2 regions of the Anaerobacillus sp. ABD4_527 genome follow, and region 2 is predicted to be linked to the other one. Evidence: predicted binding sites of a transcription regulator. Region 2 holds the regulator's gene; the other holds the start of a gene.
The links. The regulator Rex, encoded in region 2, represses fermentation and respiration genes when NADH is low (regulators of the CRP and FNR family bind a similar motif). The targets are predictions, from matches to a motif close to TTGTGAAATATTTCACAA.
Positions count from the first base shown of each region.

Region 1: the regulator Rex is predicted to act here: its motif matches at 2,122-2,139, upstream of qoxA (cytochrome aa3 quinol oxidase subunit II).

Region 1 covers NZ_JBSWXZ010000005.1:84,150-88,580, forward strand. Annotated here, with positions in the region: gene ACXAHI_RS19140 (sucrose-6-phosphate hydrolase) at 1-1,109, shown strand, start outside; gene ACXAHI_RS19145 (SDR family NAD(P)-dependent oxidoreductase) at 1,145-1,936, opposite strand; gene qoxA (cytochrome aa3 quinol oxidase subunit II) at 2,274-3,284, shown strand; gene qoxB (cytochrome aa3 quinol oxidase subunit I) at 3,302-4,431, shown strand, end outside.
Region 2 covers NZ_JBSWXZ010000010.1:6,832-11,262, forward strand. Annotated here, with positions in the region: gene ACXAHI_RS20615 (ABC transporter ATP-binding protein) at 1-1,478, opposite strand, end outside; gene moaC (cyclic pyranopterin monophosphate synthase MoaC) at 1,725-2,207, shown strand; gene ACXAHI_RS20625 (redox-sensing transcriptional repressor Rex) at 2,251-2,889, shown strand; gene ACXAHI_RS20630 (twin-arginine translocase TatA/TatE family subunit) at 2,917-3,099, shown strand; gene tatC (twin-arginine translocase subunit TatC) at 3,120-3,881, shown strand; gene ACXAHI_RS20640 (YdiK family protein) at 3,901-4,125, opposite strand; gene ACXAHI_RS20645 (CPBP family intramembrane glutamic endopeptidase) at 4,122-4,431, opposite strand, start outside.

The DNA.
Region 1 (4,431 bases), on a different contig from region 2:
TTTATACAGGTAACGTGAAAGATGAAAATGGAAACCGTGAAAGTTATCAATGTATTGCTGAGTCGAGTGATGGTATACATTTTAAGAAAAATGGTGTAGTGCTTGATTTGCCAGAAGGATACACGGCACACTTTCGAGATCCTAAGGTGTGGAAGCATGAAGGTACTTGGTACATGGTGATCGGGGCACAAAATAACGAAGAAGAGGGTCGGGTTGTCCTATTCGAATCAAATGACCTTCGAAACTGGAATCTGAAGGGTGATGTTACAGCATCCAAACACAAGAAGCTTGGTGATTTCGGATTTATGTGGGAATGCCCGGATCTATTTCACTTAGATGGAAGCGATGTACTGCTCTTTTCCCCTCAAGGTCTTAAACCAGAGGGTTACACTTATCAAAACGTGTACCAGACAGGTTATCTATCAGGAAAGCTCGATTATGAAACAGGACGCCTTGATCATGATGCGTTTACTGAGCTCGATCGAGGTTTTGAATTTTATGCACCTCAAACGACCGAGGATGAAGAGGGTAGACGTCTTGTTATCGGATGGATGGGTGTACCGGAACAGGATGAAGAGCATCATCCAACGAGAAAACATAAATGGATTCATACCCTAACGATTCCTCGGGAGCTTCGCTATCGAGATGGAAAGCTGATTCAACTACCGGTCGAAGAGCTAAAAGACATGCGTCAGAACAAAACGGAAATTAAAGCGAGCCTCTCCAATGAGCAGATGGAGCGAAAAGAGCTCAATGGCAAGGTATATGAATTGCTTGTCAATGTAAAAGAGGTAAAGGGATCTTTCTCGGTTACGTTTAGAAACGAAGCAGAGATGGTGTACGATTCAGATAAAAAATTGCTTACTTTTAAACGAAATAGCTTTGTTGATGGAACGGAAGAGTCTAGAAGCTGTAAGATCGATTCTGTTACACAACTGCGTTTTTACGTGGATTCCTCATCGATCGAGGTGTTTATTAACGGAGGGGAAGAAGTTTTCACCTCGCGCTACTTTCCTTCTGAAGAAGATAAGAGCCTTCTATTTAAATCCGAAGGTGAAGCTAAGATTGAAGTAATAAAGTGGAACATTATGAACCATATCACTATATAAAATGAAAGAGCCTGGCCGACTGGCCAGGCTTTTTGTTATACAGAGCGAATGATGCCGCCTTCAACTCGTTGAGCTGATCCATTAATCGCTGAAGATAATGGAGATGCGAGGTATGCCACTGTGTTTGCAACTTCTTCTACTGTTGCGAAGCGTTGGATAAGAGATGTTGGTTCATTGTCTTTGAAATAATCTTTGGTAAATTGCTCTAGATCTTTGTTCTCTTCTGCAGCTGCGCCTTTCATGAAGCCAGCTACCCCCTCAGTCCAGGTTGGTCCTGGTAAAACGGAGTTAACAGTTACGTTCGTTCCTTTCGTCGTTTCGGCAAGGCCACGTGAAAGGCTGATCATCGCACCTTTTGAAACGGAATATGGAATCATTTGAGAAAGGGGTTTAACTCCTGCTTCACTTGCGATATTCAGTACTCTTCCTGAATTCCTTTCAAGCATAGACGGCAGGAAGTTTCGAGTGAGTCTCACTGCACTGATGACGTTCGTTTGGAAATAATTCATCCATTCTTCATCTGTCACTTGATCGAACGGTTTGACTTCGAACATTCCCATATTGTTAACAAGAATATCTACTGCTCCGTGTTTGTGTACTTCTTCAACAAAACGTTCACTTTCATCCTGTAGTGAAAGGTCTGCTGCAATGCCAACCACCTCTCCGAATGAAGATAGCTCTTCAACCACACCATCTACACGTTCCTTTGAACGTCCATTGACGATGACGTTTGCTCCTTCTTTAAGCAATACCTCGGCGATTCCTTTTCCGATTCCAGAAGTAGAGCCCGTAACGACAGCTAGCTTATTTTTCATTTGTAAATCCATGATAATCTCCTTTCAAACAACCTTTGTTTCTCAACAACTGTATCAAATAAAAATACAGTTGTTCAATAAACTTGCCTGCCCTAGGAAAAACTCGCCTACTAAGGTTAAAAAATTCCACAATTATGTACAAAGTTTGTACGAAATGTGTCGAAAAAGTGATAGAAACTTGAGCAACTTTTGACACATTGTGATGTGTATCACATTTTGATTAACGCCCTGCTAGAATAATAGATACCAGCGTAAAACACTGTCATCAAGCGCTTTTATAAGGTAGAAATTATGATCTTACTATAGAGAAAGAAAGGAAGGTGGCCTTGCGGTGAAGCGAATAAAGTCGATGCTAGCTTTCGCAATGTTCATGTCTGTTATTGTTCTGAGCGGTTGTAGCAACTTAACTGTGCTTGATCCAAAAGGACCTGTAGCGGAACAACAGGCAAATCTGATTCTATTCTCAATCGGATTAATGCTGTTTATTGTTGTTGTCGTTTTCGTTCTGTTTACAGTCATTCTGGTGAAATACAGAGAGCGAAAAAGCGGCCCTGAATATGAACCTCCAGAAATTGAAGGGAATGTATTTCTAGAAATTATTTGGACAGTCATTCCAATCATCATATTGATTGCACTTGCAATCCCAACGGTAAAAACAATCTATGCGTTAGAAAAGCCGCCTGAAGCAACAGCGCATAAGGAACCTGTTGTTATTCATGCGACTTCCGTCGATTGGAAGTGGGTGTTTAGCTATCCTAAAGAGGATATCGAAACAGTTAACTACATCCACATTCCAGAGGATCGTCCTATTTTGTTCAAACTTGCTTCTGCTGATTCGATGGGCTCATTCTGGATTCCATCATTAGGTGGTCAGGAATATACAATGTCTGGAATGATGACAGAACTTTATTTGCAGGCAGATGAACCAGGGGAATACCGAGGTCGAAATTCTAACTTCACAGGTGAGGGTTTCACAGAGCAAGTCTTTACTGTGACAGCTCAAACAGAAGAAGAGTATGCAGAATGGGTTGATGAGGCACAAGATGCGCCTGAATTAACTCAAGAAAAATACAACGAGTTGATGTTGAAAAGTCATGCTGAAGAAATGACGTTCTCCTCAACGCACCTTCAATGGGTCGATCACGGTATGGATGCTGAATATGCAACAAGAGTACGGAATGGTCTTTCGTTAGATAAGTATAAAGAAGGAAATTCTCATGAATCTCACAGTGGACATGATGGTCATGACGAACATAAAGATCATGAAGGTCATGATGACCATGAAGGGCATGAAAACCATGAAAACCATGACGAACATTCGAAATCTGAAGATAAAGGCACTCACTCTGAGTCGCACTAGGGAAGGAGGAAGTCACCATGAAATGGGATGAATTTTTCGTCACAGGTGATCCACTTATATATGGTGCCGATGTATCTATTGCTTTAACGTTAATCGGCGTCATCTTTGTTCTTACTTATTTCAAGAAATGGAAGTGGCTTTGGACAGAGTGGCTCACAACTGTTGACCATAAGAAATTAGGTATTATGTATGTGATTGCGGCAGTCCTAATGCTATTCCGTGGAGGGGTAGACGCACTCTTGATGAGAGCGCAGCTTACCGTTCCAGACGCAGGATTCCTAGACTCCTCTCACTATAATGAAATCTTTACAACTCACGGTACGATCATGATTATTTTCATGGCGATGCCGTTTTTGATCGGTTTGATGAACGTCGTTATTCCTCTCCAAATTGGAGCAAGAGACGTAGCTTATCCGTTTCTTAACGCAGTAAGCTTCTGGACGTTCTTCATGGGTGCGATGCTCTTTAATATCTCATTCGTTATCGGAGGATCTCCTTCTGCTGGGTGGACGAGCTATGTGCCATTAGCAGGACTAGAGTTGAGCCCAAGTGTAGGACAGAACTATTACTTGCTTGGCTTACAGATCGCAGGTATCGGTACGCTGTTAACAGGAATTAACTTCCTCGTGACGATACTTAAAATGAGAGCACCTGGGATGACGCTAATGAAGATGCCGATCTTTACATGGTCAACACTGATCACAAGTGTGATCATCATCTTCGCATTCCCAGTGCTAACGGTAGCACTTGCACTTATGACATTTGACCGTTTGTTCGGAAGTCATTTCTTTACATTAATGGACGGCGGTATGCCGATGCTATGGGCAAACCTCTTCTGGATTTGGGGTCACCCTGAAGTCTATATCGTTATTCTTCCAGCATTCGGTATGTTCTCAGAAATTATCAGTACGTTTGCACGTAAAACCATTTTTGGATATAAAGCGATGGTTTACTCCATGGTCGTTATCGCTGGACTGAGCTTCCTCGTATGGGTTCACCACTTCTTTACGATGGGAGCAGGAGGAGCGGTCAACTCGTTCTTCTCTATCACAACCATGCTTATTGCCGTGCCAACGGGTGTTAAAATATTTAACTGGCTATTCACCTTATATAAAGGAAGGATACGATTCACATCAGCGATGCTGTG
Region 2 (4,431 bases):
AACTGGATCAGCGCTTCTTCTAATATTTCTTTACTATCTAAATCAAGGTGGTTCGTCGGTTCGTCGAGTATCAGGAGGTTTGACCTTCGCATCATCAGTTTAGAGAGCGCGAGTCTTCCTTTTTCTCCACCACTTAGTTCTGAGACGATTTTCAACACATCGTCTCCACTGAAAAGGAAGCGGCCTAATACGGCACGGATATCCTTTTCATCTGTTAATGGAAAGTCATCCCATAATTCGTTAAGGACAGTTTTATTTGATGTGAGATTCGTTTGCTCTTGATCATAGAACCCGATCTGAACATTACTTCCGAAGTTTAAATCTCCGCCTAGTAGGGTTTTTCCTGAGACGATCGCCTGCAGGAGCGTCGATTTTCCGATTCCGTTCGGACCAACGAGCGCAACGCTTTCCTGGCGTTTCAAGTCGAACGTAAGCTGATCGTTGATCACCGTACCCGGGTAGCCGATCGATAACTCCCTCACACTCAGTACATCGTTCCCTGTTTGCTTGTCGATCGTAAACGAAATGTTGGCTGATTTCTCATCGCCTTTTGGCTTATCGATCCTCTCCATCTTTTCAAGCTGCTTTCTTCTACTTTGAGCACGCTTTGTCGTAGAGGCGCGGACGATGTTTTTCTGAACAAAGTCTTCTAGTTTTGCGATTTCCTTTTGCTGCTTCTCAAACTCTTTAAGCTGCTGTTCATAGCGCCGATCTTTCTCTTCTAAATAGAAGCTATAATTTCCTTCGAATCGTTCTGCGCGGTTTCTCGAGATTTCATACACCTTGTTCACGATTTTATCGAGAAAATAACGGTCGTGCGAAACGATGAGGATGGCACCTGTGTAGCCTGTTAAATAACCTTCGAGCCATGTGAGTGTTTGGATATCAAGATGGTTTGTCGGCTCATCGAGTATGAGTAGCTCAGGTTTTGTAAGTAAGAGTTTACCGAGCGCAAGGCGCGTCTTTTGCCCTCCGCTTAGACTAGAAATCGGTGTTTTATAATCGAAATCTTTGAAGTTAAGCCCGTGAAGGACCGTACGAATATCCGCTTCGTATTTGTAGCCGCCTTTGTCTTTGAAAGCGACCTGAAGCTGGTCATATTCTTTCATGATACGCTGGTATTCCTGCTCATTTTCATAGATAGATGGGTCGCCCATCTTCTCTTCGTACCGTCGAAGTTCTTTTTCCATACGACGTAGTTCTTCAAAGACGCTAAGCATTTCATCCCAGATCGATAGGTTCGATTCGAGACCCGTGTCCTGAGCCATGTATCCGATCCGTACATCTTTCGGTTTGATGATATCTCCTGAATCATAGGAGAGCTGCCCTGTGATGAGTTTTAGAAGAGTAGACTTTCCGGCACCGTTTCGACCAACGAGTGCCACACGGTCTCTCGATTGTACTTCTAGCTTAATATTAGATAAAATAGGGTCAGCACCAAATGATTTTGATACGCCATTTACTTGTAGTGCGATCATTGTTTCTTCACCTCGAATTTCTCTCTTCTCGTTGTATGTTGAATCGAGCGATTTGCTTGATCTACCATTCGATTACGTTCCTTTAAGTTTATCGTAGTGAGGACAAGGTGGGCAACTACAGGAATGTTCATTAAATGGTAATAAAAATTCTTGTTAAAAAACAGCAAAAAGGATAGAAATGGTGTATAGTCACAAGTAGCAGCATTCCATTTAACCTTCTATCATCTATAGAAGAAAGGGGCAGCCATGAGTTCATTTACTCATTTTAATAAAGAAGGCCGCGCACAGATGGTCGATATTACAGAGAAAACTCCGACTGCTCGTACAGCGGTTGCCAAAACGAGCGTGAAGGTTAGTGAAGAAATTTATACTGGTATCAAAGACGGAAATATGAAGAAAGGCGATGTGCTTCAAGTCGCCCAAATTGCCGGGATTATGGCAGCAAAAAAAACGTCTGATCTCATCCCTATGTGTCATCCGATAGCGCTTTCTGGCGTTGACCTTCATTTCGACTGGGAAGTGAGCGCTTCCTTTTATGAGCTTACAATTGAAGCTCATGTGAAAACAAAAGGAAGTACCGGAGTAGAAATGGAAGCGCTGACGGCAGCATCAGCGGCGGCATTAACCGTGTACGATATGTGCAAAGCGCTGGATAAAGGCATCGTTATCGGGGAAACCTATCTCCTTACAAAAACAGGGGGGAAAAGCGGGGATTACAAGCGCGAGTAGGACAACCATAGATTGAGCGCGGAGGTCAATGTGGAGGGTGTTTATGGATATTGATCAAACAAAAATTCCGCAAGCGACAGCAAAACGACTGCCGCTCTATTATCGCTATTTAAAAAATCTTAGTGCATCTGGTAAACAGCGGGTAAGTTCTGCTGAATTGAGCGATGCGATAAAGGTAGATTCTGCTACCATACGAAGAGATTTTAGTTATTTCGGTGCTCTTGGTAAAAAAGGGTATGGGTATAATGTTCATTATCTGTTATCTTTCTTTAGTAAGACCCTAGATCAAGATGAAACGACCAGGGTAGCTCTCGTAGGAGTAGGTAACCTTGGGACAGCGTTTCTGCACTACAATTTCATTAAGAATAACAATACGAAGATCGAACTGGCATTTGATGCGGATGCAGAAAAAGTAAACCAAGAAATCGGTGGTATTCCGGTCTACCATATCGATCAGTTTAAAGAACAGGTAAAGAAGAACGACATCTCAGTCGTTATCCTTACAGTACCCGTTCATGCTGCTCAGTCGATTGCAGATCAGATGGACGAGGCTGGAATTAAAGGGATCCTGAACTTTACGCCAGCACGTTTGACCGTACCAGATCATATTCGAGTGCATCATATTGACCTGGCAGTTGAACTGCAGGCTCTCGTGTATTTTATGAAGCATTACCCGGTATAAACTTATAATCTTAAGGAGGTGACACGCATGGGAATGGGTGGCGCAAGTATCGCTCTAGTTGCAGTTGTTGCTTTGATCATTTTTGGACCTAAGAAACTACCTGAGCTTGGTAAAGCAGCAGGTAACACACTTCGTGAGTTCAAGAACGCAACAAAAGGTCTAGCAGATGACGACGATGATACGAACGATAAGAAAAAAAACGAACAGTAATCGGTTAGGACGGATAGGGAATGGATGAACAAAAACAATCCATCTATGATCACATAGAAGAATTAAGAAAACGAATCATCATCACAGTCGTCGTCTTAATTCTCTCCTTTATTGCGGGACTATTCATCGCAAAGCCGGTCATCGTCTTTCTCCAGAATGCTCCTGAAGCACAGGGGATTCCGATGAACGCTTTTACATTAACAGACCCGTTAAAGGTTTATTTCAGCTTTGCGTTCCTGGTTGCTTTCATTATGACATCGCCCATCGCTCTCTATCAGCTATGGGCTTTTGTTTCGCCAGGACTTTATGATAATGAACGGAAAGTAACGTTATCGTATATCCCAGCAGTCTTTCTCCTCTTTCTTGGAGGAGTTTCATTTTCATATTTCGTCCTGTTTCCTTTTGTCATCGACTTTGTCGGTAATTTGGCAGAAAGCCTCAACATTCAGGAAATGTACGGCGCAAATCAATACTTCACTTTCTTGTTTCAGTTAACGTTACCATTTGGCTTTGTGTTTCAGCTGCCTGTGATCGTTCTTTTCTTCACGAGACTCGGAATTTTAAATCCTGCCATGCTTGTACAGATTAGGAGATACGCGTATTTTGGACTCCTCGTCATAGCGGGTATGATCACACCGCCTGAAATTATTTCACACCTAATGGTTTCGGTACCACTGTTTTTACTATATGAATTCAGCATTCTTGTGTCTCGCTATGGTTATAGAAAGAGACTACAAGCAGAGGCGAAGCGTCAATTGGAAGAACAGGAAGAAGAAGCATAACAAAAGCGATAGGATAGCCCTATCGCTTTTTGTTTTGATCTTTTTTCTTCAGTTGATTGATTTTCTTTTTAAGTAAAAAGAAGCGAATGGAGTAAGCGAAATCAACTGTGGCGAGCACCATCAGTAGTATCGTCCAAAGGCTCCACATATCTGCATCAGAACGGGCGCTTTGAATCGCAAGGTACGTGAAGATCGAACCGAGCCCTGCGTAGAAAAACCCCATTAGAGTTGGTGAAAATCTCATGTAAGTACTCCTCCAATAAATGACTGCATTTGTTCCGCTTTCTTCTGTAGTTCTGCTAGATCATCTGCAAAGAAGATGTTGATTAAGACAACGATCGTATTCATCGTCATATGAGCGACAATCGGTACGATCAACCGCTTCGTTTTCACATATAGAAACGCGAACGTAAGTCCCATCGCAGTATAAACAAGGATGTGGTCGAAATCCAAATGGATGGCTGCAAAGATAACCGAACTCGCGATTCCAGCGATCCAAAAGTTAAACCGTGTATAGAGTGCCCCGAAAATCACTTTTCTAAAGACGATC